Regions from separate parts of the Virgibacillus sediminis genome, predicted to be linked through region 3. Evidence: riboswitches for the same ligand, from Rfam matches in the RefSeq annotation. Region 3 holds a riboswitch; each other region holds the start of a gene.
The links. Region 3 has a riboswitch for S-adenosylmethionine ahead of ACFODW_RS06475 (hypothetical protein). Riboswitches for the same ligand answer to the same signal wherever they lie in the genome.
Positions count from the first base shown of each region.

Region 1: linked by a shared signal. The riboswitch ahead of ACFODW_RS07260 (carboxymuconolactone decarboxylase family protein) and the one ahead of ACFODW_RS06475 (hypothetical protein) in region 3 are both predicted to bind S-adenosylmethionine.
Region 2: linked by a shared signal. The riboswitch ahead of metK (methionine adenosyltransferase) and the one ahead of ACFODW_RS06475 (hypothetical protein) in region 3 are both predicted to bind S-adenosylmethionine.

Region 1 is NZ_JBHRRZ010000013.1:53,205-63,555, forward strand. It holds gene ACFODW_RS07225 (hypothetical protein) at 1-232, shown strand, start outside; gene ACFODW_RS07230 (TauD/TfdA family dioxygenase) at 253-1,095, shown strand; gene ACFODW_RS07235 (hypothetical protein) at 1,235-1,951, shown strand; gene ACFODW_RS07240 (helix-turn-helix domain-containing protein) at 2,092-2,364, shown strand; gene ACFODW_RS07245 (hypothetical protein) at 2,884-3,033, opposite strand; gene ACFODW_RS07250 (MFS transporter) at 3,193-4,602, opposite strand; gene ACFODW_RS07255 (hypothetical protein) at 5,153-5,491, shown strand; SAM riboswitch class I at 5,827-5,938, shown strand; gene ACFODW_RS07260 (carboxymuconolactone decarboxylase family protein) at 6,157-6,825, shown strand; gene ACFODW_RS07265 (LLM class flavin-dependent oxidoreductase) at 6,873-8,243, shown strand; gene ACFODW_RS07270 (sodium:solute symporter family protein) at 8,302-9,810, shown strand; gene ACFODW_RS07275 (CoA-acylating methylmalonate-semialdehyde dehydrogenase) at 10,049-10,351, shown strand, end outside.
Region 2 is NZ_JBHRRZ010000003.1:5,292-15,642, forward strand. It holds gene ACFODW_RS01885 (class I SAM-dependent methyltransferase) at 1-182, shown strand, start outside; gene ACFODW_RS01890 (tetraprenyl-beta-curcumene synthase family protein) at 205-1,275, opposite strand; gene ACFODW_RS01895 (gamma carbonic anhydrase) at 1,364-1,876, shown strand; gene metK (methionine adenosyltransferase) at 1,915-3,114, opposite strand; SAM riboswitch class I at 3,322-3,429, opposite strand; gene pckA (phosphoenolpyruvate carboxykinase (ATP)) at 3,641-5,227, shown strand; gene ACFODW_RS01910 (ABC transporter substrate-binding protein) at 5,404-6,393, shown strand; gene ACFODW_RS01915 (ABC transporter ATP-binding protein) at 6,407-7,216, shown strand; gene ACFODW_RS01920 (ABC transporter permease) at 7,206-8,012, shown strand; gene ytkD (RNA deprotection pyrophosphohydrolase) at 8,022-8,498, opposite strand; gene ACFODW_RS01930 (hypothetical protein) at 8,520-9,071, opposite strand; gene ACFODW_RS01935 (hydrolase) at 9,181-9,501, opposite strand; gene ACFODW_RS01940 (o-succinylbenzoate--CoA ligase) at 9,606-10,351, opposite strand, start outside.
Region 3 is NZ_JBHRRZ010000012.1:33,883-44,233, reverse strand. It holds gene ACFODW_RS06500 (NAD(P)H-dependent flavin oxidoreductase) at 1-739, shown strand, start outside; gene ACFODW_RS06495 (PaaI family thioesterase) at 763-1,209, shown strand; gene ACFODW_RS06490 (gamma carbonic anhydrase family protein) at 1,265-1,786, opposite strand; gene ACFODW_RS06485 (hypothetical protein) at 2,416-3,771, shown strand; gene ACFODW_RS06480 (acyl-[acyl-carrier-protein] thioesterase) at 3,887-4,657, opposite strand; gene ACFODW_RS06475 (hypothetical protein) at 5,024-5,356, opposite strand; SAM riboswitch class I at 5,449-5,551, opposite strand; gene ACFODW_RS06470 (hypothetical protein) at 5,780-6,772, shown strand; gene ACFODW_RS06465 (biotin transporter BioY) at 7,172-7,768, opposite strand; gene bioD (dethiobiotin synthase) at 7,841-8,569, opposite strand; gene bioA (adenosylmethionine--8-amino-7-oxononanoate transaminase) at 8,550-9,923, opposite strand; gene ACFODW_RS06450 (M20/M25/M40 family metallo-hydrolase) at 10,189-10,351, shown strand, end outside.

The DNA.
Region 1 (10,351 bases), on a different contig from region 3:
TTCTGTATGGGAATGTCTAGAGCGAGGGGAAGATAAGGTTGTAGACTTCTCTGAACATGACTTGTACTATAAATCTGTATTGACAATATGTTTGCCGGGAAGAATTGGTGTAATTGCTATACATAATGAAGAGAACGATATTTTTGAGGACAATGTTAGTAAATTGGACTGTAAAGCATTGTCATTGGCAACTAAACATATGGCGATGAGAGCCCTTGGGATAAATGATTAAATAGCAAAGGTGTTGTGTAGATGAAGCCAATAAATCAAAAGCCGATATATAATTATGTTTATAGTGCGAGAGACACTACTCCTGTATTAATAAAGTCAGTTGACATGATTTCTGAAATTGAACATAGGAAATTAGTAAAACAGTATAATACTGCAGGTTTTGTAGTTTTTGAATTACTAGACAATAAAGTTAATCAAGATGCATTGTTAAAATTAGCAACGAGTCTAAAATTGGGAAATCCGTTTATTCCTAATATCTATTCATCTAAAAAAAATATTTATAAGAGAAATGGGTTAAATGAAATAAAAATAAGCAATGGAACCCACAGAGCCTTTCAGTCAGGTAACGAACAAGAAATCCATAGTGATGGAACTTTAGAACCGATAGGAAAAATTAAATCCTCGGTATTACTTTGTATAACACCAGCTGTTGAAGGTGGAGAAACGATAATTTTCAATAGTGTTGCTGCATTTTACGATTTACTTAAGAATGAAAGGTTAGCTTCGATAGCTTCTTCTTTACTTGATCCACGGGCTTTGAAAAGAATTGCAGTTAATGGGGGCGGAGAGATGAATATTGGCCCAGCTTTTTCAATAAAAGAAGGAGAAATTTTATCAAGATTCTCATTGGATAACACTTGTTACTGGGAATATGGTTTTAAAGAAGTCCAATTTTTAAGAGAAGCTTATTATCTTATGGTTGAAATGGTGAAAAATAGTTCTCCCTATTATATTGAATTTAAGCTAAAAGGGAACCAGGGGGTTTTAATGGCAAATCACAAAATATCTCATGGGAGAAGGGAGTACACTGATGGCAATAAAAAAAGAACAATGATAAGAGGGCTCTTCCATAAAGAAATTTAATATGGCTGTTAAGGGAATAAAAAAGGTACATAGAAAAAGTAAACTTTTTATCTAGTGAATAGTTAACTTCAGCTATATCAGTTAATAGAAAAAAAGATTATAAAGTAAAGCGGGTTAAGTTTGAGAAGGGGGAAGATTTTTGAGTCAACAATCCGTAAATGGTATTAATAATAATAATACAGAAAAAGAATATTTAAAAAAAGGATACGTCAAAACTTATCACTTATACTATTTGCTTGGCATAGCGGCTATTATCATTACTTTACTTACATCATTTATATTTAAGTCTTCGGAATATGCAGGTTCTATGCTAGCTTTTGCTGCAACTTTAAGCTCTGTATTACTAGCTGTTATTGCCATAATAATAACTTTGATTGATGTTTCTGGTCAGAAACAAAATGTTTACGATATGAAAAAGGAAATTGAAAAATTAAGTGAGATTGTGAATAAATCATCAAGTTTTTCTAAAGAGCTGGAGATGGGATTGACAAAAATAGAAAAGAGATATCAAGAGAATACTGATTTACTGTCATCCTTATATAAGTTAGTGGAAGATAGTAAACTGGATGATAAACCAGAAGAATTTTATGAAAAGGCCAAAAAGTTGTTTAGTAATAATATTGATAGCTATAATAGGCTGAAGAATTCAGAGGAATTCAATAAAACAACACAAGATCTTAAGACTTTTGTATATAGCAATCCAGGAATGTTACCTACCGAAGTAATTAATCACTTTTCCAAGAATTTCCCAAAAAAATACTTATATCTTTATAAAGAAGCCTTAGATCACCTTATTTTTAATGAAGAATTTACAATCGATAAAAATGGTGGATTAGTAACTGATTTACCTTTCTAGTTCTACCATCCAACTAGCTTACACTGGATGACAGCTCTTTCGATAAATTGCAATGCTTCTAATAGTTGGACACACATTTCGTGTGTTTTTCTCAAAAAGCAAAGGAATGATGGTAGATTCCTCTTATAGGAGGGATTTGTATGAAAGAAAAAGAATGGGGTAAACGTCTTGAACAATTGCGTGAACAGCACGGATGGACTAAAAAGGAGGTTAGTTACAAGTTAGGTTTTACGGAAAATACGTATGGAAATTATGAAAGGCAACAGAGTTCACCCTCATTGTATACATTGATGAAAATAGCCGACCTATATGGTGTCACCCTGGATTATATCGTCTTTGGGGTGTATCAACACGGGAGAATACCCGGGGGCAAATCGAAGAAATCAACCGAACCACAGAAAGGAAGGAATTGAACAGCCGTATTCGTGATTAGTTATAAAAGAGAAGACTATACAATAAACAGAAAGCTTTATTCAGTAAACTGATATCCCCCTCATGTTAAAGTGTTAAAAATAGAATTTTCTTATATATGTCGTTAAATGATTTACTAAAATGAACCTATTTTTGAACCTAGTATGTGTAGAAATGAAGGTAAAATCATAAAAATAATATCTTGGAAATCAGTTATAAACCCTATGGTGAAAGGATTTATATCTAAAGATATTATTTCCAACAGATGCTAAACTCATGGGCGGCATGATGTAATCCAAAAAGTGGAACAGGCTCGCCCAGATGCGCACGCATAAGCAAACCCACGTAAAGTCCCTGAACTTGGGACTTGTAAAGGGATTGCTTATGACGGGAGCATCTAGCCTGTGCAACTGGATTACGCCCCCAAACCGTTGATATTAGTAGTTTTTAAGTAAGATGAGAGTGAAATGCTCACATTTTACTAACACCCGAGTTATATTAATAGAGGCTTCTCAAAGTTTTTAGCTGAACTTTTGGGAAGCCTCTTTTTTCATTTCTTGTGTAACGTGGATATATATATCTTTTGTTGTTTGATCATCGGTATGGCCAAGGCGGTCCATGATTTGCTCTAGTGTCACACTCGTTTCAGCTAGGAGCGGTATTTCCACCATAATTTTACGTCGCGACTTTCTTGTCTTTGGTGTGATAATGTAAAGCTATACGTAGCCATAATAAAACACCCTGAAAGTTAGATTTTTGACTCTAACTTTCAGGGTGCACTTATTTTATTTAAATAGAGTATATTGCCTTATTCTAACCGTTTAAGTTTTTTACTCGTTTGCTTCCCGTTTCTCAGCTAAATTAATTTCAAGCTGTTTGGTGCGCTTTTTGTTTAACGGATACACAAATACGAGGATCAAGAAAACAAGAAGGTACATGACGCCAGGTACTAATGTGGCTACCGTATAGATACCGTCCTTTACTTCCTGTGATTGCGTTGTAGACGCAGTATATCCGACAAATGTAAGCGCAAATCCTGTAAGACCACCGGCAAATGCCTGTCCCATTTTTCGTGCGAATGAGTAAATAGCATATATGGTTCCATCTTCTCGGGTTCCAGTAAGGTATTCTTGATAGTCAATAGCATCTGTAACAAAGGCCCAAATAATCAAGTTGAACAACGCAAAACCTAGAAGGCCGATGAAGTTGACTGCGAAGAACACAGCCAAGGAAATGGTTGGTATGAAATACAGAGTAAGATATGCCATTCCCGCAAGCAGCATACCGAAAGAAGCAACCTCTTTCTTGCCAAAACGCTTAACTAGTGGAGTCAATGCTGGCATAGAACCAAAAACAGCAGCAGTCTGGAGAATAGTAAATATACTTAATGCTGTTGCGTTTCCAAAATAATCTTTGAACAAATAAACGTTTATGGACATTACAAGCATCATGGTCATCAAAAATAGAAGGGATGCTGCCAAGATCGTGATTAACGGAGTATTCTTCACAAGACCTTTAGCTGTTTTTGCAAAGTTAAGTTTTTCACCTGGCTTTTTATCTGGTGTTTGAATGCGTTCGGTACTTAATTTTACACAACCCATATAGCAAGCTAGTGCAAGAATACTAAAAAGTATTGCTGTCATGAACATTCGGCTTGCAGACAGTTCGTTATTTACGAAAACAAATAATGGTGCACCGGCACTGATGACTAAGCTCGCTAATGTTGCTCCCATTGTTCTCCATCCAGATAAGGATGTACGATCGGTAGAATCACTAGAGATTACCGCAGCCATGGAACCATATGGGATATTAACAGATGTATATAACATCCCCCATAAAATATATGTTACATAGGCATATGCAAGATAAAAGCCTTCAGACATACCTGGAATTGGCAGAAACATTAAAGCACTTGCAATGACAAGCGGGAATGACATTCTAAAAATCCAAGGTAGAAATTTTCCTTTTGACGTTGTCTTTCTGGAGTCGATAAAACGTCCCCATAAGACATCGGTTACCGCATCCCACATACGTGCAACTAAAAATAAAGTACCAACGGCTGCAGCACTAATCCCAAAGATGTCGGTATAGAACACCATTAGGAATGTACTTACTAGAATGAAAGAGAAATCGTTTCCAAAATCCCCTAATAAATATCCAATTTTATCTCGCATACCAAATGGACGAACTGGCTGGTTATTGTTTTCCATTGATCCATTTACTTCTATCGCTCTTTCCATTATGAATACCTCCATTAATTATGAAAATTTCCCAAATCAACATTGTCATTTAGCGCCTTTTTAAACGTATAACAAAATAATAGAATCATTATTCATATATACGCTTATAACGCTTTCATAAAGATTAAGGTTGGTTAGTCCCAACAACCTAATAAGACGGCTTTGTTATAGATTCTTTACCATATGTTTGGTTTTCACATAAAACAATTATGATTGAATAAGTTCATAAGTTATTTTGTCTGCTCAACAAACTAATTAACTTATAAGCTTATATTATATGAAAACGTTTTTAAGTGCAAGCGCTTTTTTGCCAGGAAGTTAAAATAACGGCATACTCTATTGGTGAAATATGGGGGATATAGTACCTTGACAATTCTGTCAATTCATGGAACTATTATAGTAACCCTCGTATCACCTCTAGTTACTACTCCTATTTTCAAATAATGCAACCCTACCATTACCCGCCTATGAAGTGCATCACACTATCCTTCTTCACACACTTATTTTCCGACATTGTTTCAACAAAAAATTAAATTATAAATGAAAAGGAGTGCTTTTATTGGGACACGATATTTCAGGATTCAATAAAGCAGGAGAAGAAGTTGCTTATGCCCGTTTTAGCATGGGTAACTATAATGCTACCATACTGTACAATTTACTTGACGCGAACCGTTACAATGCTGGGGTCAGCGGGTCGGGCCAAAGTTCCACTTTCTCCCTAGACCAAATGGAAAGGGCATTGGATTCCTATCGTAAATTATATGAAAATGGTGATCCTCTGCCAGAAAACGATCCCTTAACTTGGGATATAAAACAGATTGCTGAATTTTTGCTAGACTGTTTAGCAACAGCAAAAAAAGAAGGAAATGTAGGAGTGTATTTTGGCTGATTATTTTTATTCAACCACTATCATCTATAATTTCCCCTGCAAGGAATAGTCCCCATTTCCTCTCCAGCCAATTTCTCTTCACACTTAAAAACTCTAACTTAATTTTTAGAAGTGCTATTCATCAACTCTTTATAAAATATAGGGCCGAGGTGATGATAGCTCACTCATAAGGCAAGATATCCAGAAACTGTAGGCTGCTTAGTTATTCATGGGTGAATAGGAGTAGTAATTTTTATGCAGTTTGCAAAAATTGTAGAATTCCTTCTTGACAGTTTTCTAAGTATTCTATATGATGTAAAGAAATCTTAAAAATATCAAAAATTAAATAAAGCAATTCCTTATCAAGAGTCGGGGGAGGAACTGGTCCAGAGATCCCGCAGCAACCGTTACTATGAAATACAGTAAAATGGTGCTAATTCCAGCAAGCATTCGCTTGAAAGATGAGACAGTGTGTAAAAACCTCTTCCTCATCCGGAGAGGTTTTTTCATTTCATTCGTACTGTCAGGTTTAGGATAAAGGGATTCATATTCTCTAAAAACCGAGTAAATTGATGAGGTAAATGCTATTTAATTGGAAGGGGGTGAAGCAAATCAATAAATAATGAAGTACCTTAGTGTCTAATCTATTTATCCATTACAATCAAAATTTTAAATTATGAGGAGAGATTACATTGACAAAGACTGATAGCTTGTACAAAAAATCATATTTTAGCAGGATCACTGAATTAAAGGAATACGCACCGGAAGCATTTGAATCCTTTTTTGCCTTTAATGACAAGGCATTGGCCGAGGGCAATTTGTCCGTGAAATTGAAAGAGCTGATTGCTGTTGCGGTAGCGCATATTACTGGATGCCCGTATTGCATTGAATTGCATGTAGGCAATGCGAAGAAAAACGATGCTGATAAGGAGGAAGTAGCGGAAGCAATTTTTGTGGCAACGGCATTGAAGGCGGGATCTGCTGCAGCCCACGGTGTAAACGGTCTTAATGCATTTGATGGAGAAAGAGATGATGAGCTGTATAAAGCATCCTATTTCAATCGACTGAAGGAGTTTGGTGCTATCAATAGTGATACATTCCAGGCGTTCGCAGCATTTGATCAACAGGCAATTAAAGCAGGAAAGTTGACGGAAAAAGAAAAAGAGTTAATAGCAGTAGCATCCGCACATACAACAGGGTGTGCTTACTGTATTGACTTGCATACGAAAAACGCCAAAAAAACTGGAGCGACCTTGGAGGAAATATCTGAAGCAATTTTTGTGGCAGTAGCTCTAAAAGCCGGTTCAGCGATTGCACATAGTGTGAATGCATTAAATGCTTACGATCAGGCTTGAATCTTCAGCAAACATCACTCAAATGTTATGGAAAAGGAGCTGCGAGGATGAAAAAACAAATTCACTTGAATGGGTTTATTCAAAACTCACCATCCCCTCACTCAACGGGGTTATGGAAACATGAGAAGGATCAGGGGATTAATCACAACCAGCTGTCGTATTGGACAGAAACAGCAAAAATTCTAGAGCGCGGAAAATTTGATGCCATGTTTATTGCGGATGTGCTGGGAACATACAGTGCATACGGGAACAGCCATCAAGCGGCTGCTCAGCATGCTGTCCAGCTTCCAGCCCATGATCCATTGCTGCCGATTTCAGCTATGGCCGCTGTCACTGAAAATCTGGGCTTTGCACCAACGATTTCCTCTACATATGCACAACCTTACGCACTTGCACGGCAATTATCGACGCTTGATCATTTAACGGAAGGGAGGGTCGCCTGGAATGTTGTGACATCCTATCTTGAAAGCGAAGCAGTCAATCTAGGGCTTTCCGGCCGCCTCCCCAAGGAGCTCCGCTATGATCGTGCAGATGAGTTTCTCGAAGTGGTCTATAAACTTTGGGAGCACAGCTGGGAGGATGATTCGGTTGTTTATGATAGGGAGAACGATACATTTGCACATCCGGATAAAGTTCGGCTGATCAATCACGAAGGTGAATTTTTCAATGTACCCGGCCCACATTTGGTCGAGCCTTCCCCTCAGCGTACGCCGGTTCTGTTCCAGGCAGGTGCTTCGCCGAAAGGAAGGAACTTTGCGGCTAAACATGCCGAGGCTGTATTTACCAAAAATCATTCATTGGATGCATTGAAAGCCTATGTGAAAGACATCCGAAAGAGAACACAGGAACAGGGAAGAAATCCGGATGATGTGGCGATTTTCCCGATGATCCTGCCAATCATTGGGTCTACGGAAGAAGAAGCTTATGCAAAATATGAGGATTTGACCAACCATGTCAGCTATGAAGGAACGGCTTCTCTTCTTTCCGGGCACACGGGAATTGATTTCTCTAAATATGACCCGGACCAGTATATTGAGGATATAGAGACAGAAGCAGTACAGGGCAACTTGGATATGTATACGAAAGATCCTAATAAAAAATGGACATTGAGGGAAGCCGTCAAAAATCATGGACTTGGTAATGGTACCGTTAAATTCATCGGAACGCCAAAGCAGATTGCAGATCGAATCGAGCAATGGGCTGTCGAAGGAGATGTCGATGGGTTCAATATCGCACAAACCTATTCACCGGGGACGTTTAGAGAATTTGTAGATTTAGTGGTACCTGAATTGCAGAGGCGCGGTATTTACCGGACGGAATACGAAGGAAAGACACTGCGGGAAAATATGTTTGGAAAAGGTGCCCATTTGCCTGACAACCACCCGGCGAGAAAGCTTGGTGCCAAACAGCCGCAATAAAAAGGGGGGGAACGCCTCCCCTTCACTAGTGAATGATAAAAAGTAAAGGAGGTCGGAAATGAGTACAATTACGCTGTACACATGGATTGGGTTTGCCGCATTTCTTGGAGTTATGGTGATCCTTGGTATCGTAAGTGCCAGAAAAACGAAAAGTGTAAGTGATTTTGCTACTGGTGGAGGAAGCTTGGGGCCATATGTACTTGGTCTATCCTTTGCTGCAACCTATTTAAGTGCCGCAACATTTCTCGGATATCCGGGATGGACCCATGCCTGGGGATTGTCCAACCTTTGGCTGTTCCTGGCAATGATTGGCGGTGGGCCGATAGGAGTATTAATGGTAGCAAAAAAGGTGAGGAAGCTGAATACGAAGCAAAAGTCACTTTCCCTGCCGGATTGGCTCGGCGATTTTTATAATAGTGATATATTGAGAGTAGGAACAGGGCTGATTCTGCTCTTCAATGTATTTTACATAGCGGCTCAGTTTGTAGCGGGTGCGCGAATCTTTGAATATCTTCTCGGAATGTCTTATACAAACGGACTGATATTTATTACGGCAATTGTTGTTCTTTATGTATTTGCAGGCGGTGCCTTTGCCGATATCTACACAGACGCCGTCCAGGCTGTGATGATGGCGATTGCTGGTCTTGCAATCTTTATCTCGGGGCTCGTCATTTTTTGGGAAGGGGGAATAACTGCGACATTCTCGGGTATCGTGAATGATCTCAGTTCCCAAAATGGTAATTTAGTAGAGGTGTTTAATCCTGAGTCGGCCCATTTTTATTCCATCGGTGCAATATCGGGTGCGATTGTTATTCAATGGGCATTTGCCTCAGCGCCTCACCTGTTTAACAAAGTGCTTGGGCTGAAAAGTGAAAAGGATCTAGGAAAAATGATTGCTACCTATGTTATCACCGCCTCTTTCTGTCTGCTTGTTCTATTTGGGGGATTATACAGCAGAGTGGCGCTTGGCAATAATGTGGTGCAAGCTGATCTCGCATTAATGGAATATGCAGTCTGGGCTTTTCCGGCGATCGTGGTAGCAATATTCGGTGTGGTCATCCTTGCAGCGGCCATGTCAACAACAGATGGAATATTCGTTTCCATTTCTACCGTATTTGCCAATGATATTTTCCTAAAGTTTCTCGTTAAAAGAAAGATTATCAAGATAAGTGATGAAAAAGCACAAAAAGTTTCGCTGCAAATTAGCCGTCTGACAGTTCCTTTGATAGGATTGGCCGCATTTCTGGTGGTGCTGCAGCCGCCCGCTTATATGGGGGATGTCATGTGGATTGGAATTTCCGGGGTAGCTGCCGGGACGATGGGGCCAATCTTATATGCTGTTTATAGCAAGAAGAAAGCACCTGCAAGAGCGGCAGAACTTTCGATGACCGTAGGATTGTTCTCCTATCTCATTATCTACTTTACTGGTCTCATCCCAAGTACAATGTCCGCAGGCGCAGTAGCCACTTTTATTGGCATTGCAACGATCGTGATTTTTGCACGAATACTGAAAAACCCTCATGTTCCTGCAGAGGAAGTGGAAGAAAGCAGCGTACAGGCAAACTAGGGAAAGGGTGAGTGTAGATGTTTGTTAATCCGATGCTTTCCGTATGGTTGTATGGATTTATCATTAGTCTCATAATTATTGGCTTCTCGCTTTGGAAATGGTATTCCGGAAAGTAGGAGGCAGGTACCGTGGCCAAAGAGGAACGGGGTAACAGATGATCGGGCATTCCTGAGAGAAGGGATGCATGGCATTTCTTTGCTGATTCCATATTTAATCGATAAAAGTTGGAGGTTATACGATGACGGAAACAAAAATAGCTACATTAAAGAACTACATAGGCGGAAAATGGGTGGAGGCGAAATCGGACAAGACAGAGGAAGTCTTTAACCCGGCAACTGGAGAATTGATTGCTCAAGTTCCTATATCCTCTCAAAAGGATGTAGATGATGCGGTGCAGGTAGCCTCCGAAGCATTTCAGGAATGGAAGGAAGTTCCTGTGCCAAAACGAGCGCGCATTCTATTCAAGTATCAGCAGCTGATGGTGGAACACTGGGATGAGCTGGCAGAAATAGTAACCATTGAGAACGGGAAAAACTTTAAT
Region 2 (10,351 bases), on a different contig from region 3:
TAGGCAGGGGGAAAATTATCGTACTTGTCGTTTACCATGGACACCCGGGTGGCAGAGAAGAGAAAGAAGCAGTAGTGAATCATGTTCAACAATTAGAACAAAAAGATTATGCTGTGCTCCGCTACGGCTTTATCAATCAAAGAAATAATCCGCCTTTTATATTGGCTGTTCAAAAGAGATAACATTCACCGTTCGGTTGCCTCCTCAGCCCCGCCCTCCATTCAGTTGGTAATAGAGTTTGGTATTTAAATGAAAGAAACGGCTTCTCCACCCTCTTTTCACCAATTTCCGTTTCATTTCCGGCCCATATTGCAAGCCGTTCACTTTAGGATCGCCTAAATAAAGTCCCACAAGCCCTTCCACTACCATCTGGTGGAATCCCGGGTCTGGCAAGCGCCGTCCTCTATCCTCTGCCTGCTGTATAAAATAAAGGAACCTTTCCCTCATTCGGCTGTAGTTTTCATAGTAATTGCAAAAGTTCAGGTCCCCTTCCTCCTGATCCTCCTGTTGGTCAATAAAGTAATCCAACAGTATGTGAATTCCCTGAATATATGGGAAGTATCCATGAATTATATCCTTTGCCATCGTTTCATTCAGATTACCTGATAGACCATAAGAAATAAGACAGAATATACCAAGGGTCGAACCTGCAGATGCTGCGAACTCGTGCCAGTCTAAATCTGGAAACTTCGCTTCGTAACCCTTATACCAAGACGTTAGCCTAGGCATGCGTTCTTCTTTCCTCACATGCTTATGCACTTGAAGGTCAGCATACAAGCCTTGTAATTCGAGAAGATGGCCTTCCACCATCTGGTAGTTGTCCAGCATGCCGAGTGATTCTTGACAGGTACGGACCAATTCAGCTAAGTATCCCCCATCATCCTGTTCCTCTCGTAGAAGATAATAATTCTTCGTCTTTGTTCCAGGTTTCAAAGCGTCGGACATTGCTTCATGCAATAAACAGAAGTCTTCCGGATTCATTGATGTGCTACGGTCACACAGATTATCCAAATAATCACTGATCGTCTGATATGCTACAATGAAGCGGACAGCCTCTACATGCTTCGCCCCTGCCAGCAGGCTGTATACCGCCCCTCCCTGACAATGGAACCGCTTTGCCTCCATACTGGAAAGCGCCTGGTTTCGCAATTCACGGTCTGGAATTTCCTCCGCCCTTTTTCTCCAATAGGAAAGTTCTTTGTCAACCGCCGGGAACACTTGCTGGTAAACAGATTTCATTAATGTAACCGCCCTGGTCGGAATATGCTTTGCCACTCCAATTCCTCCAACTGGAAATGCGCTTCCTCATCTCCGCTTTGTTATACTACTTATATATCACCATATTTCTTAGGAGGATTCAAATATGTATGCCTATAAAGGTAAAGAACCATCTATTCATGACACAGTTTTCCTAGCACACGACGCCATGATCATCGGCGATGTAACAATTGACGAATATTCGAGCATCTGGTTCAAAACCGTTATTCGCGGTGACGTCGCTCCAACACGCATAGGTAAGCGTGTCAACATTCAGGACCTCTCCATGTTGCATCAAAGCCCTGATCGTACATTGCTTATCGAAGACGACGTGACAGTCGGCCACCAAGTGACACTACACTCGGCTATCATAAGAAAAAATGCTCTTATCGGTATGGGATCGCTTATTCTGGATGGTGCAGAAATTGGGGAAAATGCCTTCATTGGAGCAGGGAGTTTAGTGCCGCCTGGAAAGAAAATCCCCGCCAACACAATGGCATTAGGGAGACCTGCAAAAGTTGTCAGAGAACTGACGGATGAAGATTATCAGGAGATGGAGCGAGTCAGGAAGTCATACGTGGAGAAAGGTCAATACTACAAAACAAATACTGTATTATAATAGAGGCCATGCAGGAAAATCCTGCATGGCCTGCTTGCTTACTTTTCAGCGAGTGCTTTCAACTCATCTACTTTATCTGTCTTTTCCCAAGGGAACTGGACATCCGTTCTGCCAAAGTGTCCATATGCCGCTGTATCCCTGAAAATAGGTTTTTGCAGATCCAGCATGCGAATAATTCCAGCCGGACGAAGGTCAAATATCTTCCGTATGGCTTGTACTAGTTCCTGCTCGGTAGCGATGCCGGTGCCAAAGGTATTAATGGAAATGGAAACAGGCTCTGCAACTCCGATGGCATAAGCCAATTGGACCTCGCAGGTCTTTGCCAATCCTGCTGCCACAATATTTTTCGCAACATAGCGGGCCGCGTAAGCTGCAGAACGGTCCACCTTAGTGGCATCCTTTCCACTGAACGCTCCCCCACCATGCCTTGCATAGCCTCCATACGTATCAACAATGATCTTCCTGCCTGTAAGTCCGGCATCCCCTTGTGGTCCGCCTATAACAAATCTTCCGGTCGGGTTGATGAAATACTTGGTTGTATCATCCAATAATTCAGCCGGCACCACTGGACGGATTACATGCTCTTTGATATCCTCTTCAATCCGGTCGAGTGGGATATCCTGGTGATGCTGTGTCGAAATAACGATCGTGTCCACTTTAACTGGGCTCCCATTTTCGTCATACTCAATGGTTACCTGTGTTTTCCCATCCGGGCGGAGGTAGTCGAGGACTTTATCTTTCCTGGCATCGGAAAGGCTCTTGGCCAGCTTATGCGCTAAAGAAATAGGTAAAGGCATCAATTCTTCCGTTTCATCACAGGCAAACCCGAACATTAAACCTTGGTCTCCGGCGCCGATGGCATCGATTTCCTTCTCTGTCATTTTGCCTTGCCGTGCTTCCAAGGCCTGGTTGACTCCTTCTGCTATATCAGGTGACTGTTCATCAATGGCAGTCAGCACAGCACAAGTATCCGCATCGAATCCGAATTTGGCCCGGGTGTACCCTATTTCCTTCACGGTCTGTCTTACAATTGCCGGGATATCTACATATGTACTCGTGGAAATTTCGCCGGCAACCAGTACGAGGCCAGTTGTTACAGTAGTTTCACATGCTACCCTTGCAAAAGGGTCCTTTTTTAAAATTTCATCCAAAATTGCGTCCGATATCTGATCGGAAATCTTATCCGGATGCCCTTCCGTTACAGATTCAGAAGTGAATAAACGCCGGTTTTCAGCCATTTGGCTAAATCCTCCCCTAATTGTATTACGGTACTCTATTTTTCCATTAGTTATCTTTTTTATCCAAAGAGGTCCAAAATATCAGAACATACCATGTTCCCATAAGCTAATATGGAAGCCTAAGGATTTCCTTTCAGGCAAACAATAATTCATTTGAACAAAGAAAAAACCTTTCCTGCAATGATGAGGAAAGGTGATAGCCTTTCACTCTTATTGTCCAAGGAAAAATCCTTGCATCAGGTAAGCACCTTTTCACTGAAAGTGATGGTTGCTGGGCTTCATCGGGTCTGTCCCTCCACCGGCTCTGAATAAGAGAGTATCCGTTCGAAATTTATCCTAACGGAAGAGGCCCGGCGTGTCAACCATTTCGAGAATCGCCCACAGGAAATTGTGATTTTTCTAAAATAATCCACCAATTAGTGTGGACTAATTTTTTTAATGTGTTATACTAATACTCATAAAAAGAAAAAAATGGATGCTTGATAAGTATATTGTGTAAATTCATCAAAAAAGGCGGGTTGTCAAAATGAAAATGGTGGAAAAATCATTAACCAAAGAGATTCACTCACATGTAAATCTCCAAGAGAACTTAACAGTACCACAGCTGGTCGAACAGATCCTGGCCCGAAATGAAGGAATCCTCACCGCTACCGGTGCTGTTCGTGCAACTACAGGAGCGTATACTGGACGCTCTCCTAAAGATAAATTTATTGTAAAAGACGAAATTTCCGAGGATCACATAGACTGGGGAACTGTCAACCAGGATATTGACGAATCCTCATTTAATAAATTGTATGAAAAGATGATCTCTCATTTAAAAGAGAGGGATGTATTATATAGTTTTAAAGGCTTCGCGGGTGCAGATGCCAAATACCGCCTCCCTATCCAGGTAATCAATGAATATGCCTGGCACAATCTTTTTTCGAGACAGCTGTTTGTCACCCCGACTGAGGAAGAACTTTCGGGCCATCAGGCAGAATTCACTGTAGTATCCGCCCCAGACTTTAAGGCCGACCCAGAGGTGGATGGAACCAACTCTGAAACCTTTATCATCATCTCGTTCAAGAAGCGGGTGGTATTGATTGGGGGAACAGAGTATGCCGGGGAAATTAAGAAGTCAATCTTTTCAGTAATGAACTACTTGCTGCCGCGTCAGGATATCCTCTCCATGCACTGCTCCGCCAATGTAGGCCAGGAAGGGGACGTAGCTTTATTCTTCGGTTTATCCGGTACGGGAAAGACCACCCTGTCTGCCGATCCCTACCGTCGCCTGATCGGGGACGACGAACACGGATGGGGGCCAAACGGCATATTCAATATAGAAGGCGGCTGTTATGCAAAATGCATCAATTTGTCTGAAGAAAAGGAACCGCAGATCCACAAAGCAATACGTTTTGGCTCTGTTCTTGAAAACGTCGTACTGGACCGGTCTTCCAGATTGCCGGATTATGATGATACTTCCCTGACTGAAAATACGCGTGCAGCCTATCCATTGGATAATATGGACAATATTGTCACTCCTAGTGTCGCAGGCCATCCGAACACGATTATATTTTTGACTGCAGATGCTTCAGGAACCCTGCCGCCAATTAGTAAATTAACGAAAGAACAGGCCATGTACCACTTTCTGAGTGGTTATACCAGTAAACTTGCAGGGACTGAGCGCGGAGTGACAGAACCACAGGCAACTTTCTCCGCCTGTTTCGGTGCTCCATTCCTTCCACTGAAACCTGCAGTTTATGCTGAGATGCTCGGTGAGAAGATTGACCTGCACAATTCCAATGTGTTTTTAGTAAACACCGGCTGGACTGGTGGTTCGTATGGCACGGGGCAAAGGATGAAATTATCTTACACGCGTGCGATGATCCACTCTGCATTGGAAGGTGAATTAAATTCCGTAGAGACCGTTACCGATGAAATCTTCGGTTTGAATATTCCTCTCCAGGTTCCTGGCGTACCCGATGAAGTGCTGGTACCCAAGAATGCTTGGGAGGAAAAAGAAGCATATGAAGAAACGGCTAAATCCTTAGCCATGAAATTCCACCGGAACTTCGAGAAATTTACGGAAGCCGGTGATGACATCAAGCAAGCAGGACCTGCATACCGGGTCTGAACCTAAGATTCCTCATCCCAAAAGGAATATTTATAAATAAAGCCGGCTTCCGTTCTCGGAGGCCGGCTTTTCAATTGTTTGAATTTCTCCTTTCCGCCCACACTAGGCATTCACACATTTTGCCCTCTAGCATAAACTATGTTGACATCACACTATTTATCAAGGGGTTGAACGTTATGAAAAAACTGATTGCGGCCGTTGCCACTGTCAGTATGATGCTGGTTTTCCTTGTAGCCTGCAACACAAACGGTACGGTCTCCGTCAGCCTTGCCGAAGTAACTCGTTCCCTGTTTTACGCCCCGCAGTACGTAGCTCTGGAAAAAGGTTTTTTTGAAGAGGAAGGATTGGATGTTGAGCTTCAAACGACCTGGGGCGGCGATACTACCATGACAGCGCTGCTCTCTGATGGTGCCGATATAGCCCTCGTAGGCTCGGAAACATCCATTTATGTATACGCCCAGGATTCCAGAGACTATGCAATAAATTTTGCCCAGTTGACACAGACGGATGGTACATTTCTCGTGTCAAAAGAACCTCGCCCTGATTTCAACTGGGAAGACCTGAAAAACAGCAACTTCCTTGGGCAACGTGTCGGGGGAATGCCACAAATGGTGGGAGAATTCGTACTGAAGAAGCACGGAATTGATCCGCATCGTGACTTGAATCTCAGCCAAAATGTAGACTTCGCCAACATACCAAGCGCATTCTCTTCCGGTGATTATGAGTATGTCCAGTTATTCGAACCTACTGCAAGCGTCTTTGAAAAAGAAGGAACAGGACATATCGTAGCTTCCTTTGGAGAGGAATCCGGAAAGGTACCGTATACAGTCTTTATGGCAAAACAGAGCTTCCTGAATGAGAATGAAGAAACCGTACAGAAATTTACAAATGCCGTCTATAAGGCCCAACAATGGGTACAGGAGCATAGTGCAGAAGAAATTGCTGAGGTCATTCATCCATACTTCGAGGACACGGAAATAGATATGCTCGCTGCCTCCATCGACCGCTATAAACAACAAGGATCCTTTGCAGAAGATCCTGTCTTAGACGAAGAAGAATGGGAGAACTTGAAGGATATCATGGATGAAGCTGGCGAACTGCCGACCGATGTGCCTTATGAAGAATTGGTAAACACAAAATTCGCTGAGGAAGTTCTCAGCAACTAAGGAAGGGGATATTATGTCATTTCTAACAATGGATAAGGTCTCCCATCACTACTTTTCTTCTAAAGGCTACACAAAAGCACTTGACCAGGTTTCCTTTTCCGTGAAGGAGGGGGAGTTCATTGCATTATTAGGGCCAAGCGGCTGTGGTAAATCGACCATCCTCTCCATCCTGGCAGGTATTATCCAACCTACAGGTGGAAATGTATTGCTTCAGGAAAAACCGATTTCCCATTCAACATTAGCTATTGGCTATATGCTTCAGCAGGATTACCTTTTTCCATGGAAATCTATCATGGAGAATGTCCTTCTCGGACCGAAATTGTCCCATACCGACACAGAGGAGATGAAAGCAGCTGCTCTAGATATGCTGGAAGAAGTCGGACTGCCGGAAGTAGCGGATTTCTATCCTAGTTCGTTGTCCGGCGGTATGCGTCAGCGCGCAGCATTAGTCCGGACATTGATCAATGACCCGAAAATATTATTGCTCGATGAGCCATTTTCTGCACTTGACTATCAGACAAAATTAAAGCTTGAGGATCTGGTTTCCAATATATTGAAAACTTATCGAAAAACGACCATCCTCGTTACCCATGATATAGGGGAAGCCATTGCTATGAGTGATCGGATTCTTATGATGAATGCCAACCCGAGGACAATAGCAAAAAGCTTTGAAGTCCCAGTTGAATTAAGGAACGAGGCACCATTCCAAGCTAGAAAGCACCCCAAATACCAATTGCTATTTGAAAAAATTTGGAGCGAATTGGATAAAAGAGAAAATGCCTCTCCAAATGCGAAGGTGGTGCCCAAAGATAATGGTGAATAAAACAGACCAGCAGCTTTATGAAGAATATAAGAATGGGCTAAAAAAAGAAAAGCGCATCGTCATTACCTGGCAGGCTGGGATCTTGATCACCTTTCTGCTCCTTTGGGAAATGGCATCAAGATATTATTGGATAGACCCATTGCTATTTAGTTCACCCAGCCGGGTGTTATCCTTGCTTACAGAGCGATTCTCGAATGGTTCCTTGCTCAGCCACCTGCAATTCACATTGTTTGAGACGGTGTTAGGATTCCTTATCGGAACAGTCGCTGGTATTATGATAGCCACATTACTTTGGAGTTCCAAGCGGTTATCGAATATACTTGACCCCTATCTTGTCATTTTGAACGCCATGCCTAAGGTGGCCCTGGGGCCGATTATCATAGTTGCACTGGGACCAGGATTTATCTCAATTATTGCAATGGGAGCAATTATATCTGTCATCATTACCACACTTGTTGTCTATTCCGCCTTTAGCGAAGTAGATCCCAATTATCAAAAAGTCTTAAAGAGCTTTGGAGCAACACGGAAACAGTGCTTCAAGGAAGCAATATTTCCAGCTGCCATGCCCACAATGATTTCGACATTGAAAGTGAATGTAGGATTGTCTTGGGTTGGTGTCATTGTAGGGGAATTCCTTGTATCCAAGCAGGGGTTGGGATATTTGATCATCTATGGGTTCCAGGTATTCGATTTTTCATTAGTAATGTCGAGCTTGGTACTGATAGCCATACTGGCAGCCCTTATGTATAAATTGGTGGAAAAGTTGGAAAAGTGGTTGACCCGTCATACTTCATAAAAAAATCGCCTATTTAGCAGGTAGGCGATTTTTAATATATTCGAGGCAGTGAACCAGTACATCATCTTTCATGATAAAACTGTAGGAAAGCTTTTCTTTAATATCAGCTGGGAGAGCAGAAAGAACAACAGGACCATCAGTCTCATAATAAGTCTGTTGCGGGGAAAGGCTATCTACTTGTGCGTAATAGACATTCTTGACGACCTTTTCCCTCTTCCCATCCACATGGTACTGACCGATATAGCAAATGGAGCCCACATCTCCTCCTGTTTCTTCCTTCACTTCACGAATTGCCGCTTCTTTTGTTGTCTCCCCCTTTTCCACCTTTCCACCAGGAAATTCTATTCCCCTTCCCTTATGCTTGGTCAGTAGCCATTTCCCTTTATACCTGCAGATTACCCAAACATGGCCTGGGGTTTTAGAAAAAGGGTGGTCCTTAAATGAAAGTGTTACTTGATTATTGTAATAGTCCTTAAATTGATACATGATTTCCACTGCCTTTGCCGCTTAAAAATGAGTAACATCCGTGATCAACCATTCATCCTTATACAAGGTGAATTCGATTTCGATTTGATAGGTGCCATACAATACCGAATCATTTTTCTGAATGACTTTCACTTTGTCATCTTCTAATTGTACCATATCATAGGAGTTATTCTCATCAAACCAAGGAGGTGTTTCTGTTGGCAGCAGGTAAAGGCCCTCCGATTTTTCTGTATAATAATAGTCTACGTAAGGTTCTGATACGCCCCTGTCTGCTACTTCATCAAAACTTTGAAGCAGCCCCTCTTTTGTTTTATGCTGTAGTACCCTATACTGCTCGTCGACATCCTGAACAAGTATATCCATGAACTGGTTGGTCACTCGGATGATTTCTTTATGGGAAGGCTGAACTTCCTCAAACATTATTTCCTTCTTGACGGACTGCGTTTCTGACTCTCCATGATCCTTCGCAATAACATGTGGCAGTCCGTATGTATTTATCGTACTTATTAAAAGCGCTGTAAGAATAAGTCCCGACAAGATAGTTAAATACCTTTTTGTATCTCTGTATTTCATGCTAGTCTCCCCTTTAGTTCTATCTAGTACTATTATTCCTATCTAATGGACTTGATAAACCACAAAAAATAGGAATAGAATACTACAATGTATCCTATTCCCTTCTGATTCACTTGTGTTCTTCCGTAAAAAGGCCTATTGATTCAATATGCGACTTAGTCTGTTCATCTCCCCATTCATGAAGCATTTCAAAAGCCGCAGTCATATTTTCATCGTACTCATCATTGGCTCCATCCTCGTGATAGGGCTTTATAGGCACATGAGAACGCCAGAAGGATCTAAAACTGGCTCCGTGCATATTTTCCATCCTAGCCCGAAGCAAACGTACGTCCTCTTCGGTAGCATGGATTACATAGCCATCATTATTATTGAATTGGATTTGGGAAATTTCCCCTGTTCCGATATTCACATAGTACTTTTTCTTTTCCATCATTGCACCTCCTGCCTATAATTTGGCTGAAAAAGGACCAGAGCATGTATGTACGCCATAAAGAAAATGCCCTGCAACAGATGCAGGGCATTTCTAAGACGGTATTATTCGTCCATTTGGTCTGTTAGGGCTGAACGAACTATCTTATTGGAGGCATTTCTTGGCAATTCTTTGATAAAGTAGAAATATTTCGGGATCTTATAACCAGCAAGAAACTTACGGGCATAAGCGCAAATTTCACCTTCCGACACTTCACGGGATTTTACAATGAAGGCAGCTGGAACCTGCCCCCATGTCTGGTCTTCCACTCCAGTAACCCCGACCTCCTTGATCTGTTCCATTCCGGAGAGCACACTCTCAATTTCAGACGGATAGATGTTTTCTCCACCTGAAATAATCAGGTCCTTTCTCCTGTCGACTACGTATAAAAATCCGTCCTTATCCAACCGCCCTAGATCGCCTGTAGCAAGCCAGCCATCGCTGAATGCCCGCTCACTGGCCTGCGAATTTTTGTAATATCCCCTTGTCACCATCGGTCCTTTAACATGGATCTCCCCTATTCCCTCATCATCCTTCCCACAGATTTTAAGCTGTGCCGGCATTAAAGGCTTCCCCGCAGAACCTATTTTTGTCAAAGCATCTTTCGGGCTGAGGGTAACGATCTGGGAAGAGGTCTCTGTCATTCCATAGGATTGGAAAACAGGGATACCCAGCTTCTCGGCCTCTTCTAGAAGAGGCTTTGGAGCCGGCCCGCCGCCTAGAAGCATACAGCGGAAGGCTTTTGGATATTTTTCCTCACCTAATTGCCGGAGAAGACGCTGAACCATCACGGTGACGACCGAAATGATGG
Region 3 (10,351 bases):
TATTCCAGTCTCTGTCCATCCAGAAGTCAATCGAATAGTGGAGATGATAATCCAAAAAGGAGTGCCAGTGGTTTCATTATCCGCAGGCAATCCAGCAAAAATCATTCCTCAATTGAAGGAAAAAGATATTAAGGTAATTTGTGTTTCTTCTACTGTCAAACAGGCAAAGAAGGCAACAAATGCGGGAGCTGATTTAATCGTCTGTGAAGGTTATGAAGCTGCTGGAATTAATAGTTTGAATGAAAGCACTACCATGACCTTGATACCCCAAGTGGCAAATAGTGTTTCTGTTCCTGTCATTGCTGCAGGAGGTATAGCTGACGGAAGAGGATTGGCAGCTGCTTTATCACTAGGAGCTTCAGGAGTCCAGATGGGTACTAGGTTTGTCGCTACCAAAGAAGCAATGTTCCACCGTAATTATAAGGATTCGATTTTAGAGGCAACAGACGAATCTACTATAATTATTGGCCGTCCTACAAACAAGATACGTAGAGTCTTGAAAGGGAACTATGCAAATAAGTTATTAGAAATAGAAGACGGGTCTATGGAGGATTTTATGGAGAGAACCCAAGAAAAGTACCATGAGATTGGGGCTTTAGCGGGGGATACAGATAACGGATTTGTTAATAGTGGACAGATTGCTGGTTTAATTAAAGATTGTCCATCTGTAGAAGAATTGATGGAAGAGATGGTAACACAAGCAAAGGAAACATTAAAAGCGAGTTTGGATGCATTGTAAGCCAGGGTCTTAGGAGGGTAGGGATGATTCAAACGAAAGATGAAATCTCAATTCATCAGAACTACTATTATGATATCTTGAATAAGCTTAAAAATGATAGATATGCTGCATATCTAGGAATGGAAATCATCGCTTTTAACGCAGGTGAAGCTAGCGTTCAGCTAAAAGCTAAAGAACATATGCTAAATGCACATGGAACGATTCACGGTGGGCTATTATATACAATGGCCGACTTTGCTTTTGCACTTGCTTGTAACTCTTATGGAAGAACTTCTGTCGGCCTTTCGACAACCACTAACTTTATGAAAAGTGCAACAGAAGGAGACACCATAATAGCCAAGGCTTCAGAGGTGAGACGGAATAATAGGATTGGTTTTTATCGTATTGTAATTGAAACAGAGAAAGAAGCTATTGCTTCTATAGAAGCAGTAGCTTACCGAAAAAACCATTATTTCATATCAATAGAATAGATAATAAAAAGCTGTGTTTAGAGCACAGCTTTTTATTATGATTAGGAGGTGATATCTAACTATTAACCTCTAATATTTCTTTGAATTCCTTTCCCTTTTCTACATAAGTATCTACGGAAAGTTGAATTAAATCGAAGTCCTCTTTAGTAAGTGATCGTACTACTTTGCCAGGGGATCCAACAACTAAAGAACCGGACGGTATTTTTTTTCCTGGAGGAATCAAAGTATTAGCTCCTATGATGCATTCTTCTCCAATTTCCGCATTATCAAGAATAGTAGAGCCCATTCCGATAATGGACCTTCTCCCAATTTTGCATCCGTGAATAACTACATTATGTCCTATTGTTACTTGGTCTTCAATATTGGTAGGACACCCTTCATACAAATGAATGGTTGAGTTGTCCTGAATGCTGCATTTTTCACCTATAGAAATTGAATCCTCGTCACCGCGTAACACGGCATTAAACCAAACAGAGGAATCTCTTCCGATGGAGACGTCTCCTATTATATGACTTCCTGGGGCTACGAATACAGTATCATGGATAGCAGGATACTTGCTATTGTAGGGTATAACCATTCTTTCGCTCCTTTCCAATTATTTAAATTGTCAAACTTATTATAACATTAAATCAAGCCTTGCATACATTTCAAAAGAAAGTCTTCTAATTGAGTTTTTTCTTCTATTATTTAATCTCCTTCAAGCCTCTTACTAGCCATCCATCAATTATGTAACCTTTCTACTCTCCCTCTACAACCTAAGCAAGAATAGACTACTCCTTAGAGTATTAGTTAAATTTTATTGGTTCTTTAGGAAGTTCATCCATGCAAATTGATGGCGGGTTCTCGGAAGAAGGACTGCTTATTTTTTAGTGGACTTATCCATTCTTCAACCGACCTTACCTTTATTAAATAGTGAATAATAATTAAATTGTTTAAAATTTAAATATTTAAAATATAGTGTTGACACCACAATTTTATTTCAGTATTCTTAATATAATGAAATTTTATATTACGTTATTAAAACGTTATATTTTAATTTGTTTGGTTAGGGATCATCAGTACACACCATGGTCCCAATGAATTGGACAGGCAATGATTTTGCGTATCAGAAAGCATAAATAGAAAGAGGATATAAGATACCGACAACTAATTAAAATGGGGTAATTTTCCCTTTTAATAAATAAAAAAAGGAGGAAGTAACTATTTATGACAAAACATGGAAAGTTTCAACCGGGACTGAGGTGGGGGCCCTTCACATTAAGAGTGCCGGGGATTCACCTACGCATTACACCAAGTCAGCATATACAGGGTGGGCTAATGCTACTAGGTACTTGCGGTGCGGTAACGCCACTTGTAATGCATTATTTTGAAGTTTCTTTTGAAATAGCATGGACTGTGAGCCTTGTTATGCTATTTTGGGTTCTTGCTCAAACTGTTTTATTTGGAGATCCGTATGCTGCTGGAGGGATTACAGCAGGATTGCCACTAACTATTGTTTTTTTGAATACGCTTACACCTGGTGAGGAAGCTATTGAAGGCATGATTGCCATTTTCCTCGTAGTTATCGCATTGTTTTTATTTTTTGGTATTACCAAGCTCGGTGAAGCATTTAATAATATGTTTCCAACTACGCTCAAGGCGGGGGTTATTATGGGGGCGGCTATTGCAGCGTTCCAGTCCGAGCTAGATCGCTTGCAGGAAATGCCGATTACCTTGGTTACTGCATGGATTACCGTGTTGATCTTAATGTTTTCTATTCCATTTTCTAAACTGCCAGATTCAAAGTTGAAGATTGCCGCTGGGGCGAATGCTCTTTTGTTCGCCTTTGCTGGAGCTGGTATTATCGGATGGCTTACCGGAGAATTAACGTATGATTTATCCTGGGGAATCTTTGTACCGCCCATTGGAGAAACTATCTCAACTTTGTCCATATGGGCTGTCGGCTTCCCAAGCTGGGATGTTATCCTTTCTGTGCTTCCTATAGGGATTATGATCTACATCCTAGCCTTTAGTGATTTAATTGTTGCTAACACTCTTTTAAAGGACGCAGATAAAGCAAGAAGCGATGAGAGAATAGACATTAATCCAACTAGGAGCCATTATATACTTTCTCTTAGGAATATCGCCCAACTTCTCACCGGAGGCCCACTTCTTTGGATTCATGGACCAATTTGGACTGGGGTACAGATATTCTTGATTGAGCGGTATAAAAAGGGGAGACGGGTTATGGATTCTATTTATAGTGGGCCGATGAACTTTTATATTTTAGCAATTCCACTTGGTCTATTTTTGCCTGTCATCGGTATAATCACACCGTTGTTTCCGGTTGGTTTATCCGTCACGCTTCTTTTAACAGGCTTTGCTTGTGCATATGTATCGATGGGAATGGTTTCAAGTAACATTTCACGTGGTTTGGTACTTATCATCGGGATGCTGACAGCAACACTTGGGGCCGCGTGGGGGATGGGTATTGGTATAGTCCTTTACTTTTTACTAGTTGGCTTAAGAGAAGATAAACAAGCGACAAATGAAGTACTGTCAGATACGGAGGAAGCAATCTAACAAGGTTTATTATAATTTAAATGTAATGAAGGTTTCTTGCATAAACAAGAGCGTAACCTAAGGGTGGTGTGAATAACACCACCCTTAAATGTGAGTATCTAATAGAGAGAGTAGCTTAGTCACTATTCTTATCTAATTTTCTGATTTCTAACTGAGCTCTAAAAACTGTCTTTTGGGTATTCTCATTGATCCCCTCCGTAGTAATTATATTTGTATGCTTATTAGAAATACCCTTTTTTAACTTTATAGTTTCCCCTGGTAGAGCCTCATGATTAAAGTTTACCTCAATGGCTGCGATTTCGTGGGTTTGATGATCGATAATAGGTAAACAATCCAGTATAAAATCTACATACCTTGAGTTGTTCAAATGGCCGTTAAAATCAATATCACTGTAGCCAATCACTTTTTGGTATACAGTTTTCATTGATTCTACACGCTTCAGCTTTTTTAGTTCATAATCGATTGCAGTTTCTTCTCTGCCTGATGGATATTCAAATGGGATATGTGAAGACCTTTTTAGTTTTCTCTCCACTAAGTCCATTAGCACCCAAGCAGAGACTGCTCGGATAATAGGGGTTCCTTGCTGGTCACGAACGAAGAAATCTCTTTTGAACTCTAATTTACCAGGTTCATGTGCCCATGTTTCAATCGTAATATCTTCATTGAGTTCCGGTATTCGGGCAACTTCTACTTTTATCCGCATGAGAATCCAGGCGACACCATAGTCTTTTTCTAGATCATCTATACCGACGCCAAGACTTGCAGCAGAAAGACTGGCAATTTCTTGAAAGTAGCTGAATAATGTGCTTATCCTTAATTTCTTTTTAAAATCAACGTCACGTAAGTCAATATGATAGTCTTTTTTATATAATGTAGAATTTACCATCGTCATCCCTCCTTATCTTCTTCTTAAAATTCTACTATATTTTCTAATCAGCAGAGATTTGCTATTATCTTTACTTGCAGCCGAAATGAGGTTTCCGTGTCTCGTCGGTATTAAACCAACAGACCGTCCTTTGCTTTTCCACTGTTTACAAGGTATTTCTTTTCTTTAATACAATTAGCATTTTCAATTGGTTACTTTCATTTTTATCAGACTTTATTATAAACTTTTGGGTTTTTAAATCCTGCTGCTTCTCTGGCGGTGTATTTAGATAATACAGATGTAGAGGTACCTATCGATGAACCAATAGTACCCTTACTACGAAGAGGGAGAAGGCACCGGCATGGGTAGTAGGAGTATTTCCTCTACTCACCTAAACACAAAATCTAAATAATTGCCGTATCCGTTTTCATCTTTGAATGTCACCCCGTGTTCTTTAAGTTTTGTCCAAATATATCGGTCTAAGGAGAATGGCGATTGTAACTGAAGCGATGTTAACTGAGAAGGTGAAATGGTTATTTCTGAAATATGTGTCTTCTGTTGTACAGAAACGGTATAGTCTTCACTTTTAAATATATCAACTTTATAGGTTTCATCCCACTCTTGAAGCTGCTGCTCAATCACCCCAACTACATGGTGTAAAAATTTTTCCTCATCCAGATTTTTGGCCATATAGCCACGGATAAATCCTGTTGCCTTCATTTCATTCCTCCTATTTATTTATCAATAGGTTTCAAGACCAATGAAAAAGCCCTTTGCTGCAAGTGAATGCTGACAAAGGGCTGAAGCACCGTTCGTTATCATTCAAAGCAAGCTTTGCTGGTAGGAGCACCTTACCCGTAGGGCAGGTTGCTGCGAAGTCATTGAGCCATTACTCTCGTTCACTCTTGATAACCTTATTGAATTAGTTATATTTTACCATAGGGGAGTGAAATGGCAAGGGCGGCTATGGCCCTGTTTAGAAATATATGGAAAAAGGAAAGTTACCCCGAATCAAATTTTAATAAGCGTGAAATAGGTTACAGAATTTTTTGGTTGTTTTGGTATAATGAAACTTAATTAAAAGTTTGGTTCTATATAACTGTTAAGTTAACTAAAGCAACAAGGGGAATGGGGAGGGGCACTATGCCGAGAGGGTCTGAGTTGACTGAAGAGGAATTGTTAGAGAAAGAGGATGCATGGTGGAATCGTGAGGATGAAGGAAGCATAGCTTGGTTCAATGAAGGGGTCTGGATTTTCCAAAGGCTATCTATTGTAAATAGACAGGAGATCCGTTACAAGGAGACACTTGCCAATCTGTTATTGAATCAGGGTGAAGATTTCAAGCTGAAGCAACAGTCCTACGAAAAAGCGATACCTCCATTGAAACAGGTTGTACGGCTTGATCCTGATCATTCGCGGGCTTATTATCGCCTCGGGTTTCTCTATTTTTACAAAGAGTCATGGACAAATTCAATTGACGCTTTTCAACAAGCTCTTTCCACGTATGCCAGAAAAGAGTCGAACCGCTTGAACAAACTGCAGCAGCTCAAAGCTCACCACTACATACTGAAAGCGACTCAAATCATCTTGAATGAAGGCATTGAAAAAGTGGAGAAAATTCCTGTGGAAGATTTAGATTTGTTCCAGGACATAAAGGATCTACTTAAGGAAGTAAAAGCAGGCAGAGGCTCATCCGAACATTATCCTTATCAAATGGCCATTAATGGGACAGAGATGAGGAATCTTAGTGAAGAAGAATATGAGGAGCTGTCAGACCCATTTAGAAATGAACATTGCTTTATCCTCAATCAACAAAGTATGAATGATACATTCATTTCCTTATATGGAAGAGAAGTTCGGATCACAAAGATCCTCACACCGTTATTGGAGTATTTGATGCAGCATCCGGGTGGAGTGCAATCTGAAGTCATCATCCAAAGGAGGCAGAGGCCCTCCAATAGCCCGGAAGCAATGCTGAGGCAGGATATCAGAAGGCTGAGATTAAAGCTGAGTGAATTGGATCCGGCCCTTGATCTCATTGAAAGTATTGACGGCGGCTATCGCTGGAACTGTCTACAAGAATACCGCATTTTCAAACATAATCGTGATGTGACATCTGAAATGCTTATGGATTAATGATCCATAGGCTTTTTTTATGGCGGAAGTTCCCCCTTCAGCCTTAAGGTTCCTCACCATTACTGTACAGCTGGTTGCGCCTGTGACAAGAGTGTCACAGGCTTTTGAGATAATAAGGGTACAAATTCGAAGGGGAGATGGTTACATGAAAAAGTGGTATTGGTGCGTCATGAATTGTTGTTGGAAAAACTCAAGAATAGAAAATTTCAGCCTATTTAGTGAAATTTAGGACTGTACGGATATCCTTTATTTAAAGAAATGAGAATACTGTTAGATATATTTATTATGGTAAAAAAAGAACAAAAGCACCACGTCTTTGTGGTGCTACTACTTATATATTTCTATTAACATGTTAGCGAGAATAGTTTTAGAGCTTAGGAGGAGGGGGTGTCCTTTCTTTTATGCAGCAATCGGTGTATCCTTCCTCTTGTATGCATGATGAATTTTCGGTGCCACGAGTCCAGCTGCTAAAATGGTTAGCGCATCCACAGGCAAATAAGCGGCCATGATAATCCAAGTATGCAAATAAGTGATACCCTCTGGGTCTCCAGCTAAAAAGTTCAATGCAAGATACATATGCCCTGTTCCAAGAACATAGTTGAAAATCAGTCCGATAAATGCGGCAGTAACATATGTTGCAATTCTTGTGCTCTTCATCCATTCAATCCATTTTCCGGTTGCGTAAGCTACTAGAATGAAAGAAAGGATAAAGCCGAATGTAGGACTCATGACAGCGGCTAGTCCACCTTTGAAACCGGCGAAAATCGGCAAACCAGCCAAGCCCAAAAGCACATAGACAGTCATGGCGATGGCTCCGAGCCGGCTGCCAAGAATGGCGCCTGCCAGAATAGCAAAAAATGTCTGCAACGTGATTGGTACACCGCCTATTTGCAGGAATGGGGCGAAAGAGGTGATATTTGCCCCGACTGCAGTTAAAGCCACAAACATACTGATCATCGTTAAATCAATGGTTCGATATCTTGATTTTGATTTCAAAAACATTCACTCCTTTTAATGAACACATGGAATCCGCCTAGTATATTTTATAGTTTAGTATAGGACCGACCTTTAAAATGGCTGGAATGTAATATTATCTTCAATCACTTTACAAATAGCTTCCTTATCGGGCATTTGAACCCATGGAATTTCCCCTAGTACAGGGATATCCGTAAATTCGCTGAGAGTTCCAGCATTGGTTTGGACACTGGGATCCTCTGTTGTTCTGTTTATTCCGTTGATGATAATGCCGGCGATTTCTAACCCCAGTTTTTTTGCATAAGAAATGGTTAGTAATGTGTGATTGACTGTACCAAGGTTTGGCCTTGCCACAATAACCAGTGGAAATCCAATTACTTTCGCGAGATCTCCGACAAGGTAATTTTCTCCTAATGGAACGGCAAGTCCGCCGGCACCTTCCACAAGGAAAAAGTCATGGTTGACCCGAACTTTGTTCCACTCAGACACAATATCATCCATTGTGATAATTCTTCCTTCCTGTTTTGCTGCTTCATAAGGCGAGAGAGGCTCCTTAAATTGGAAAGGGGTAATTTGCTCGATAGGAGTGCTGTCTTCAGCCATTATTTTTAAAATACCAGCATCACTCTCTGGGTTATTTCGATCATCTCCGCTTAACATAGGCTTAAATACACCGATGTCCACACCTTGCTTTTTTAACGAAGCGGCTATTCCAGCTGTGACGAAAGTCTTCCCAATTCCAGTGTCTGTTCCAGTGATGAACAAGCCTCCTTGTTTACGGTGCCTGTCTTGGAATGGTGAGCTAGTTGGTTTTGTCAGCATATGTCTTATTACCCTCCGTTACGCTTTGGATAGCTGATTTCATAATGGCTACCATTGCCCGAATATCTGCTTCTGTGCTGGACAATGGCGGCATAAAGACAAGTGTGTCCCCAACCGGACGAGACAGCAACCCAAGTTCGCGCATTTTTAATGTGACATGGTAGGCTGTACGTTCTTCAAACGGGAAATTTTCCCGTGTTTCTTTATCCGCTACAAGTTCCACGCCGGCCATAAAGCCTAATTGCCTGACGTCTCCGACATGTTTTAATTCGAGAAGGCCATATAATTCTTCTTTGATTATTTTGGACTTTTGCCGGACACTATCAATGATATATTCCTTTTCAAATAAATCTAGATTCGCAAGGGCGACTGCACATCCCAGCTGATTCCCTGTATAAGAATGGCCGTGAAATAATGTTTTTAATTTGACATAGTCATCATAAAATGCTTGGTAAATCTCCTCGGATGCTAGAGTAACTGCAATAGGTAGGTAGCCACCTGTTATTCCCTTTGCTGCAGTTAAAATATCCGGTGTTACTCCTTCATGTTCACATGCGAACATCTCACCTGTCCGGCCAAATCCGGTGGCTACTTCATCAAGGATGAGGAAGACATTGTATTTTTTGCATAACCTCTCGACACCAGATAAATATCCTTCTGGCATGAGGTTCATCCCCCCGGCACCCTGCATCATAGATTCCGCTGTCACGGCGCATATATTTTGATGATGTTCTGCAAGGATGTTTTCAAGCATATCCAAACACTCATCACGGCAAATTTCCGGGTCCCGGCTAGAATGGTGATAAACATTTGGGTACGGAACTTTGAAACTATCAAATAGCAGTGGTTGATAGACTTTATGATAAATCTCCACCGCGCCGACACTAACAGCGCCGACGGTGTCCCCATGATAACCGTTAGTCATTGTCACAAACTTGTTTTTCTCCTTGACACCCTTGTTTTTCCAGTAGTGGAAAGCCATTTTCAGAGCAATTTCAACAGCTTCTGCCCCGCTGTCAGAGTAGAAAACACGGTCAAGCCCTTTAGGTGCAATATGTACTAGCTTTTCCGCGAGTTCCGTTGCAGGTACATTACTCATCCCGAGTAACGTAGAATGGGAGATTTTGTCGAGCTGCTTTTTAATAGCATCATCCAGCTCTTTTTTTCTATGCCCATGGACATTCAGCCAGACAGAGGAGAAGCCATCATAATATTCTTTTCCCTCTGTGTCCCTCACCTTGATGCCTTCTCCACTTTCAATGATAAGCGGATCTTTGTCGTAATCCTTCATCTGAGTAAACGGCAACCACAAATATTTCTTGCTTTTCTCTATTAACTCTTCATGATAATCCATATTTCCCCTCCTCAACTTATTGTCAACCAACAATTAATATTGGTTAACAATAAGTTTACTTAAAGCGTAAATTGTTGTCAATGGATTATTCTAAAGAGTCAGTAAATAAGTTTCCATACCAATCGAGGCTTTACTTAATATAAATGGGGCGGGGCTTGTAGCTTTAAGGTTTCTCTCCTTGCACTGAACGTCCATTGCGCCTGTGACAGGAGTGTCACAGGCTTTTGAGATAATAAGGGTACAAATTCGAAGGGGAGATGGTTACATGAAAAAGTGGAATCAATTATTGGTGCGTCACGGATGGTTACTGGCAGAAGTGAAGGAGAATATGTTTGACTGCGGCAAAGAGACAGAGTTGAATATCGAATTTTTATTAGAGTGTTTAGATACAGCAAATGTCAACTACACCTTTCATAATGGGAAACTTG